2 regions of the Pantoea sp. Ep11b genome follow, and region 2 is predicted to be linked to the other one. Evidence: predicted binding sites of a transcription regulator. Region 2 holds the regulator's gene; the other holds the start of a gene.
What was found. Region 2 encodes LexA, which represses DNA repair genes until DNA is damaged. Its sites were predicted from a motif close to TNCTGTATGTACATACAGNA; they were not measured.
Positions count from the first base shown of each region.

Region 1: a site for LexA is predicted at 2,698-2,717, ahead of AB1748_RS12785 (DinI-like family protein). Genes of this name have one in related genera too.

Region 1 covers NZ_CP160631.1:2,696,842-2,702,072, reverse strand. The annotation lists gene AB1748_RS12810 (hypothetical protein) at 195-443, shown strand; gene AB1748_RS12805 (helix-turn-helix domain-containing protein) at 483-1,115, opposite strand; gene AB1748_RS12800 (hypothetical protein) at 1,252-1,635, shown strand; gene AB1748_RS12795 (hypothetical protein) at 1,622-1,963, shown strand; gene AB1748_RS12790 (hypothetical protein) at 2,115-2,381, shown strand; gene AB1748_RS12785 (DinI-like family protein) at 2,420-2,659, opposite strand; gene iraP (anti-adapter protein IraP) at 2,836-3,135, shown strand; gene AB1748_RS12775 (DUF6388 family protein) at 3,303-3,626, opposite strand; gene yedD (lipoprotein YedD) at 3,878-4,348, shown strand; gene amyA (alpha-amylase) at 4,437-5,231, opposite strand, start outside.
Region 2 covers NZ_CP160631.1:707,336-712,566, forward strand. The annotation lists gene plsB (glycerol-3-phosphate 1-O-acyltransferase PlsB) at 1-1,633, opposite strand, end outside; gene AB1748_RS03270 (diacylglycerol kinase) at 1,762-2,130, shown strand; gene lexA (transcriptional repressor LexA) at 2,236-2,850, shown strand; gene dinF (MATE family efflux transporter DinF) at 2,951-4,273, shown strand; gene AB1748_RS03285 (CsbD family protein) at 4,434-4,646, shown strand; gene zur (zinc uptake transcriptional repressor Zur) at 4,700-5,221, opposite strand.

The DNA.
Region 1 (5,231 bases), 1.9 Mb from region 2:
AGCAGCAGAGTCGCTGCGAGTGACGTATCCGTTCCGGATTTTGTGCAATGGCCATTCAAAGCAAAAGCCAGACAGCGTCGTAAGCAGATTCAGGCTGGCGATCACTGTCAGGCAGTCCCATGTCGATAAATAAATTCGATTGAAATGATTAAATAAAAGCATATAGTGACCAGCGTTACCAGGAGGTGGATACAATGTTAAGAGACTATTTAAAAATTGAAGCTGACGATCAGCTGATTGAGCAACGCTCGCTGAGCCTGAAGAATCGGGGGCAGGAAGAGGTCACGGAATGGATTATCGTCAATGGTCAGGGGATGAAGACCGGCGGCGTCACCCTGTTTGACAAACTCAGTACCCGCCGCTCGTGGCCGGTCAGTTACCGTATCATGCAGACCGACCTGCAGGGTAACGTGGTGGTCGATCAGCTCACCGACGCCCTGTAACCCCGCAGGCTCCCGCCGGAACCTGGTCTGTGCCAGGTTTTATGCCTGGCGATAGCGGCGCAGTTCGACCAGCGTGCCGATCAGTTTCAGGCTGTCCCGGCTGGAATGCAGATCGGGAAAGTTAATGTTGACCGGGGCAAGTTCAAACTGCACGACACCATCCTGCGGGCCGCGCTGACGCCAGGTGCGCAGCAGGGGAGTCTGCTGCTGCAGGGCCAGCACGCAGTCGCCGGGCTGAGGTGACTGCGTGGGATCGATAATCACCACATCATTCTGCAGGATTGCGGGTGCCATCGCCTGCTCCTCCACACGCACACCAAAGCTCTGCTGCGCAAGCGCCATGTCGTTGTGCATCAGCCACTCACACTTCACAGCCTCCGCATCCGCCAGCCACTGCGTTAGGTTCCGCTGACTCACCAGCGGGATCTGGTGCAGGCCGCCCCACGCGCTTTCGCTGAAAACAGGGCCATCCCCATCTATCAGAAACGAGGGCGCGCAGCCCAGCGCTTCGGCGAGCCGCAGCAGGTTCTCGCCGCGCGGCAGCGTCTCCTCTTTTTCCCATTGTGAAACAGCGACATGGGACACGTTTACCTGCTGAGCCAGCTGTTTCTGCGTTAACTGCAATGCCTTACGGCGGAGTCGGATGCGGTCACCCAGGGTTCTGTTTTTCATTGGCTTGACTTTTTGATGAAGTGTGGCTTAAGTATACTTAAGTTGGTGATTTAAGCAATCTTAAATTCCTGGCGGGGATCGTGTCTGATAAGCACGCAGTAAGTTCCAGAGACCTTACCGGATTAAGGGGTGTGGCATGGAAAGTAGTCTGATTACCAGTATGGGTGCGTTAGTTCTGGGTGGGGGGGCAGCAGCACTGTTCTGGAAACCGTTACTGGCAGGGATTGCCTCAATCGTGACCAGTAATCGTGCAGGCGGCGAAATTATTACCAGTTACAAAGAGCAGGTGGTGTTGCTGAAAGAGAGTAATCAACTGATGCGGGAGGAGAACGACGAGCTGCGTGAACGTCATGACAGGAATCTGCGGCGGATTGCGACACTCGAAACCGATCTTCGGTTAATCAAGAACGCGGTAGGGATATTACTGGCCATGACCGAAACCGATCACAACGACAAATTTCGTATCGAGATTGATCGGCTTATCTCAACTCTGGAGGATCGCAGTGATGACAACGATTAATGGTAGTCACTCTCCGATGTCATACCGGCGCAAAGTCATTCTGGGCTGTATTCTGCTGAGCTGCTCAATGATCTGCATCCTGATGACAATTATTTTTCTCTATGTCAGCAACACAGCAAATAAGCGGGTGGAGGAGATCCGGGCAGATTACCGGGTGATCGCCGCGCGACGGGATGACAGAGTCGATCTGCTGACGACGCAGGTGGCGGCGCTGCAGCATAAACTGGATGCCATTCCTGACCGCACCGCGGACAAGACGGTCATCAAAGTGAAAGAGGTGGTGGTGGATGGTGAACTGCCACCGGTCAAAGCGAAAGCAAAACCGTAACTTCCGATTATTCTTAGTGCGGCTTCGCTATTATCGACTACATTTAAATCTCACGGCGACATTTTATCTCTTAATGTGCGCTGGTTGATTGGCCGGTTGATGAACCGCTAAGCCTAATCACTTTGGATAACTGACCAGAAGGAAATTCAGCATGAGCGATTCAACTGAAACCAAGACCAAAACTGAATATCTGCGTGACGTGACCTCTCAGCTTAAAGAGATGCGCCACTACGCGCAGACCAACACCGAAACCCTTTCCAGCCATTGGTTAGCGTTTGATGCCGGTGAGTATAAAGACAAAACCAACGCCGACCGAATTGATGCGTTGCTGAATAAGCAGGGAAAACTGCTGGAAGATCTGGATGCCGCGATTCAGGACATCGAGATTGAAATCAATCACAGCGAGCAGGAGAGTTAAGTTTTCTCCCGCTGACTGATGCGGTGGCCGATAAGGGATTAATCGGCCACCAGCCACATTTCCGCTTCGTCGAACATCTCTTCAACAATCCGCGCAACCGTCGCTTTATCATTCTTACTTAAATCAGTATCAATCGCGTTACGCTCCATCGGCTTAACCCTGACTTCGAGATCAGGAAACACCCGATGCACCCGCTTTTCCAGCTCCTCACGAATCATCTCGCGGGCACCCGGCAAACCGGCAACGTTGCGCTTGTCATAAATCAGTTCAACAAACATGATGGCAATCCATTCTGAGTAAAATCGCTGACCTATGATACTGTAAATAAAAACAGTAGCAAGGCGGCGCAGCCGATTTTGGGCAAAATTTTCAGGGTAAACGGGGTGTCATCTTAAACTGGCAAAACAGGCACGCCTCACGACATAATGGCGGCTTACTTTTCAGGAGGTGCCCGATGCGACAACTGGTGATTGATATTCTGCTCAAACTGGCAAAAATGGACGTTGATGCTAAGGAGCTGACTGCACAGCTGGAGGCTCAGTCCCTGCTGGTTGCCGCGCTGCTGGTGCAGGCCAAACAGGATAACTCCCTGACCATTACGGAAACGGTTCAGGATGCGATTATCACCGCCTCGCAGTCCTCCGCGGAATTTATGCAGTCCGACGTTGACCTGTTGCTGACCCACATCAATCGTCTGCTGGCCGTGGCCAGTTATGTGGAAGTGAAGGGCAGAATCGCGGAAGAGAGAGAGTAACAGCAGGTTCACGCGCGTCCTGCGTTACCACAGAGTGCCGCCGTTTCAGGGCCAGTGAAAACCAGAGTTTACCTGCAAAATCCGTTCAGGGGGGCCCGTCGCACCCGCATGATGGTCGTAGTGCAACGGCCCGAAAGCCATCACCTGGCTTTCCGGTACAGCGCCGATCAGAGTTCGTTTTTGATGCAGAACTCTTCCCAGCTCATCCCCAGCGATTCCGCGTGAGATTTGAGGTAGGTCTCGATCGCTTCCGCCGCCACCGCTTTATCCGGCTCGGCGAGCTGAATAGAGAAGATCATCCCATCCAGATTCTTCTGCCGTAAAAAAGCGGCATAGATGCGTTCTGCATGCCATGCGCGCAGCTCGCGCAGCGACAGATTGGCGGCACGGGCATCGCTCTCAGTTAACTCATCAAGCGCAGCCTGAAAGTCGGGATGCGCGGTGAAAAACATCTCGCGCGCCTGGGCATAGTAGGCTTCTGGCGTTTTCATACTCATATTCCTGAAAAAGTGTTGCAGCGCGCCAGTGTAGCGGGTTGTGTTTCGCTTGTCAGGTGCGACAGACCCGCATCAGGAACCTCTCACGGGGAGCATCAGCCAGCCGAAGAGGGCAGGGGGCAGGCGCTGCGGATGAAATACGGCTTTTATTGGTTCTTCGTCGCCTGCCAGACACCAGATACCTTGCGCAACGCGGGGGAAAAATTATAACGTAGCCGCCATTGACGCGATCTTAGGGATTAAACATGAAAAAGTGGATGCTGATTGCTGCGCTGGCACTGGGTGGCTGTGCGCAAATCAACGATTATGAAAGTGCGGTGCAGACGCCGGCGCCAGCGGAACTGCAGGGGAACTGGCAGACCGTCGGCCCGCAGAGCAGCCTCGTCAGCGATCAGGCTATCGGCAGTCTGCTGATTACTGCAGAGGGCACCACGCTGGATTGCCGTCAGTGGCAGCGGGTGATTGCGAAGCCGGGTAAACTGACCCGACTGAACGGGGACTATGTCAACATTACGCGTCAGATGCGGGTGATGCCGCTCAACGTAGATAATGGTGAGCTGAAATATGACGGACTGGCCCTGCGCAAAGTGGCGCGTCCGACCGTCGAGTGTCAGAAGGCGATGAAAGAAGTGGCGAAACAGCCTAAAGCGGCGGTGATCCAGAATATTGAGCCGCAGCTGCTGCGGACGGCGATCACCGAACACAACGCCGGTTAAATACTTTCCTGACATGCACCGCCCCGACGGACAGATGGCGTCCTTTACGCCTCTGCCCGCCGGGGCGGTGCTGTTTTTACGGCTTAGGTTATTCTGCTAACACCCAGACGCTGACGCTGCCTCCGTTGCAGGCAAAGACCGCAGTGCCGTGCTCGTCGGCGGTAATGGTCTCTTCCCGGTTACCCAGATGATCGCGCCAGACCTTGCCGGCAAAGCCTTCGCCCATTGGCACACTCTTCTCGCCCGCATCGCCGTTCGACATGATGACCACACAGCCCGGCTGTATTTCGGTCCCGCTGCGGCTGAACGCCACGCAGTTCGGATGATCAAAATAGTCGGTCTGGACACCCCAGCCATACTGCTGACGGGCGCGGATTAACCCTTCCAGTTCCGGGATCACCGGCATTTCGATTTTGTGCTTCTCGCCGTCGCCGCCTTCATCTTCATAGGTCGCTCCGAACAGATCCGGATAGAAGATGGTCGGCACGCCCTGTTCGCGCAGCAGAATCAGCGCATAGGCCAGCGGTTTAAACCAGGCTTCCACCGGCGCTTCCAGTGACTGCAGCGGCTGCGTATCGTGGTTGGCTACGATGGTCACCGCGTGCCACGGGTCGGCCACGACCAGGGAGTTTGCGAAGATCTGGCTCATGTCGTAGGCGCTGCCGGCCGTAGAGGCCTGATGGAAGTTCATGTGCAGGGGAGCATCAAACAGCATCGTTTTGCCCTCCACCTGATGCACATACTCCTGCAGTTTTTCGGTTTCAAACGACCAGTATTCCGCCACGATGAACATCGGGTCCTGAGCGGCTTCCTGGATATGGTCGATCCACTCTTTATAGAACCAGGCGGGAATATGTTTGACTGCATCCAGGCGGAAGCCGGT
Region 2 (5,231 bases):
GTTCGCGCGTTAGTGAGCGCTGACGTGACGCCAGCAGGGCGGTGACACAGAGGTTCATGGCATTGGCTGCGCCCGCTTCATTGATCCGCACCATCAGGCTGGCAGCGATATCGTTGACGGTCGGCGTTAACCAGCTCGGACGCTGCGGCTCGATCGGATCGATGTCGTCGCGCCATTCCGGCACGCGCTTGTTGAGATAGTTAACCAGCGGCATCGGCTCGCCAAAGTTAACGTAGCCCTGGCCGAGATTACGCAGCTTGCGTAAGCCCCGTACCATCTGCATGAAGCCCTCTTTCTCTTTCGCCGCGCCGCGCAGCTCTTTGGCGTAAGTCCCCACTTCCATCACATGCTCATAGCCGATGTAGATCGGCACCAGCGTAATCGGGCGATTTCCGCCGCGCAGCATCGCCTGTAGCGTCATTGCCAGGGTGCCGGTTTTCGGGTCCAGCAGGCGACCGGTGCGTGAACGGCCCCCTTCGACAAAGTACTCAACCGAATAGCCACGGGTAAACAGCTCGCCGAGGTATTCGCGGAACACCGTGGCATAGAGCTTATTACCCTTAAAGGTACGACGGATAAAGAACGCGCCCAGACGACGGAAAATCGGGCCAGCCGGCCAGAAGTTGAGGTTGATACCGGCTGCGATATGCGGCGGCACCAGACCCTGATGGTAGAGCACATAGGAGAGCAGCAGATAATCCATGTGGCTGCGATGACAGGGCACATAGACGATCTCATGGCCATCCTGCGCCAGCTGACGCACTTTTTCGCCGCCGTTGACGTTGATGCCCTGATAGAGACGGCTCCAGAGCCAGCCCATGACACGGTCAGTGACACGAATTGCTTCATAGGAGAAGTTGGCCGCAATCTCTTCCATCATCTCGATGGCATTCTGCTGCGCTTTCTCGTGGGAGATCTTTTTGCTGCGTGCTTCATCTTCTACCGCTTTTTCAATCGCTTTGGATTGCAGCAGACGATTAAAGAGATCCTGACGCGCCGGTAAACGCGGGCCAATCGCGGCCAGCCGCTGACGGGCAAAATGAATACGGGCCACGCGGGCCAGCTTCTGGGCGATCGACTTGTCCGTTCCGTGTTCGGTTGCCATACGGCGCAGCGAAACGGTCGGCGAGAAGCGGACAAAACTGTCGCGTCCGTGCCAGATGACGGCAAAGAATTTCTGTACCCCGTTCAGGACCCGCAGATGGGGCGTTGGCTCGCCCTGAACTTCACGTCCCGGCGCGCGGCCAAACATCACGGTGACTGGCAGCATCTGAATATCCAGCGTGGGATTGTTTCGATGCAGATCGAGGTAGTCGTGAAAGATTTTCACGGATTCGACGCTGGGCACAAAATAGGGGAAAACGCGCGGACCATCGTGAATAAAGACGTGACGCGGCAGCAGCGCGCCGTCAATCTCCAGCGGAGAGAGCGGATCGGGCAGATGATGCCGCAGACACTGGGCGCGCAAAGTCAGTAAGTCGGCCTTCGAATCGTAAGGCAAAACATACATAATAGGCCGGGTCGGATCCAGACCATGTTCTGACACGGGATCGGCCGGAATGGCCTTACTTTTTACCAAAAACGACAGTGGTAAGTTAAGCAGTTTGTAATAGAGTTTACGCCAACCTGACATAGACAACATGAAGCCTCTTGTTAGCAAAGCGCCGCAAGCATACCAGAAAGTGCAGCGAAGATCTGTGGTGGTGCGAATTGCACGCAGCCCAGACATTGACGTCAATACGATGAAAGGGTTCCCCCATCATGGCAAATAACGCCACCGGACTTATCAGAATAGTTAAAGCCGCAGGTTACTCATGGCAGGGGCTGCGTGCCGCCTGGCAGCATGAAGCGGCATTTCGCCAGGAGGCGCTGGCCGCGCTGGTTGCCATTATTATCGCCTGCTGGCTGGATGTGGATGTAGTCTCACGTATCCTCATGATTGGGTCCGTGGTGCTGGTGGTCATTGTCGAAATCCTTAACAGTGCCATTGAAGCGGTAGTCGATCGCATCGGTCAGGAGCATCATCCGCTGGCTGGTCGGGCAAAAGATATGGGATCGGCCGCGGTGCTGATCAGCATTCTACTGGCTCTGTTTGTCTGGATCGCGCTGCTCTGGACACATTTGCGATAAGCGTTCCATATCGCGTCGGAAGCCGCGTTTTGCGGGACAATCGGTTTCCATTTCACCAATACCTGTATATACTCACAGCGACTGTATAAACAACCAGGGGGCGGGATGAAAGCATTAACCAGCAGGCAGCAGCAGGTCTATGACCTGATTCGCGACCATATTACTTCAACGGGCATGCCGCCTACGCGTGCCGAGATTGCCGCGCAGCTGGGATTCCGTTCGCCGAATGCGGCAGAAGAGCATCTGAAAGCGCTGGCGCGTAAAGGCGTCATCGAGATCGTGTCCGGTGCTTCGCGCGGCATCCGTCTGTTGATGGAAGAAGAAGCCTCAGAAGGCTTACCGCTGATTGGCCGGGTTGCTGCCGGTGAACCGATCATGGCGCAGGAACATATCGAAACCCACTACAAGGTGGATCCGGGCCTGTTTAAGCCGTCGGCTGACTTCCTGCTGCGCGTCAGCGGAATGTCGATGAAAGATATCGGGATTATGGATGGCGATCTGCTCGCGGTGCATAAGACCCAGGATGTGCGTAATGGTCAGGTCGTCGTGGCGCGCATCGATGATGAAGTCACGGTGAAGCGCTGGAAAAAGCAGGGCGCTATCGTGCATCTGCTGCCTGAAAACAGTGAATTTGACCCGATCGTGGTTGATACCCGTGCGCAGTCGCTGACTATTGAAGGTCTGGCCGTGGGCGTGGTTCGCAACGGCGAATGGCTCTGATTTTTCTGCCCGCGTGCATTCGCCCGCTCTGATGCTATTCTGTCTGCCCTAATTTTGTCGCTGCCCTGTCTGCGCAGCGACACTGAGCACGGAACGGCGAATGCGCTTTATCACGGCAACCGATAAAAATCTCTGGCGGCTTGCGCTGCCGATGATCCTTTCAAATATCACCGTGCCCCTGCTGGGCGTGGTCGATACCGCAGTTATTGGTCATCTCGACAGCCCTGTCTATCTTGGCGGGGTCGCGGTCGGGACCACCGTCACCAGTTTCCTCTTTATGCTGCTGCTTTTTTTGCGGATGAGTACCACCGGTCTCACGGCGCAGGCGCTGGGTGCGGGCGACAAAACGGCGCTGGCGCGGGCGCTGGTCCAGCCGCTGATCATTGCGCTGCTGGCCGGTGTGCTGTTTATCGTCTTACGCTATCCGATTATTCAGCTGGCAACGCAGCTGATCGGTGGCAGTCCCGAGGTCCTGGCGCAGGCTGCGCGGTTTATCCAAATCCGCTGGCTCAGCGCACCTGCCACGCTGGCAAATCTGGTGATCCTGGGCTGGCTGCTGGGCGTACAGTATGCGCGTGCGCCGGTGATCCTGCTGGTGGTGGGAAATCTGGTGAATATCGTGCTCGATCTCTGGCTGGTCATGGGTCTGCACTGGGGTGTCGCGGGGGCGGCCACCGCCACGGCGCTGGCTGAGTACATCACGCTGGGCGTTGGCAGCATCATGGTCTGGCGGGTGCTGAAACTGCACGGCATCACGCCAGCCCTGCTGAAACAGAGCTGGCGCGGTGACAGTGCCCGGCTGCTGCGCCTCAACCGGGATATCATGCTACGATCCCTGATGCTGCAGCTCTGTTTCGCCTCGCTGACCGTACTGGGCGCACGGCTCGGCCCCGATGTGGTCGCTGTTAACGCCGTCTTACTGATGTTCATTACCTTCACCGCCTACGCACTCGATGGCTTCGCCTATGCGGTAGAGGCATTTGCGGGAGAGGCGCATGGCGCTAAAGATGGCCGTAAACTGCTGCGTGTCTGGCACTCCGCCTGTCGTCAGGCGGTGGCCGTCGCGCTGTTCTTCTCGCTGGTCTATGCGATCGCCGGTCCGCAGATCGTGACGCTGTTGACCTCGCTGACGTCGCTGCAACAGACCGCCGATCGCTACCTGGTCTGGCAGGTCATCATGCCGCTGGCGGGCGTCTGGTGTTACCTGCTGGATGGCATGTTTATCGGTGCCACACGCGGTCGCGAGATGCGTAACAGCATGGTAATGGCCGCCGCAGGCTACTTCCTGACGCTGCTGAGCGTTCCGCTGCTGGGTAATCATGGACTGTGGCTGGCGGTAACCGTTTTTCTGGCGCTGCGTGGCCTGACGCTCTGGCTCATCTGGCGCAGGCACTGGCGTCAGAACAGCTGGTTTGAAGCCTGATTCAGCCAGGCTGGCAGAAGGGTACAGATTATTCTGTATTATTCTTCATTCTTGAATATGGCGACTACAATTAACTCTATACGGCGCTGTTAAGCAGCGATTTGTATCGAAGTTATGGCGAGTAGCCAGATAATTAAACCCCGAGGATTGGAGGTCTGCCATGAATAAAGACGAAGCGAGCGGCAACTGGAAGCAGTTCAAAGGCAAGATGAAAGAGAAATGGGGCAAGCTGACCGACGACGATATGCAGGTGATCGAAGGCAAACGCGACCAGCTGGTGGGCAAAATTCAGGAGCGTTACGGCTATGCGAAAGATGAAGCAGAGCGCGAAGTAACAGACTGGGAAACCCACAACAAAGATCATCGCTGGTAATCGAGCCCCTGTTCCGGTGAGCCTTCACCGGAACCGCTTTCAGGCGTTACAGCCTATCCCCGTTTTCCCCGTTTTTTTCCCTCCTCCTGATGATCATGTTCGCAGCTATCATGATGCGTACAGGCCGCCACTTCCGCACAGTTTTCACATAACCCATGCGCCTCGATCACGCTATGGCGCAGAGCAAACTGCGCTTCGCCCGCCAGCGTCGCAATTATGGTCTCCACGCCCTGCGCCTGTTTTTCCGAGACGGCAGCACAGCGATCGCAGACCAGCATCACCGAGGTATGCGCCGGGGCTTCAAAATGGTGGCACATAACATAGCTATTGTTGGACTCCACCCGATGGATGAAGCCCTGCTCCAGCAGGAAATCGAGCGCCCGATAGACCGTGGGCGGTTTGGCCTGAGGTTCACTGACCCGCAACTGGTCCAGCAGATCGTAGGCGCTGATAGAGCCAGGCTGTTCGGCCATCAGGCGCAGCACTTCAGCGCGCTGCGACGTCAGACGCACACCGCGTTGCAGGCACATTTTTTCGGCCTGGGTCAAAATTTGCTGCGACGTCATGGTTGTCATGAAAATTCTC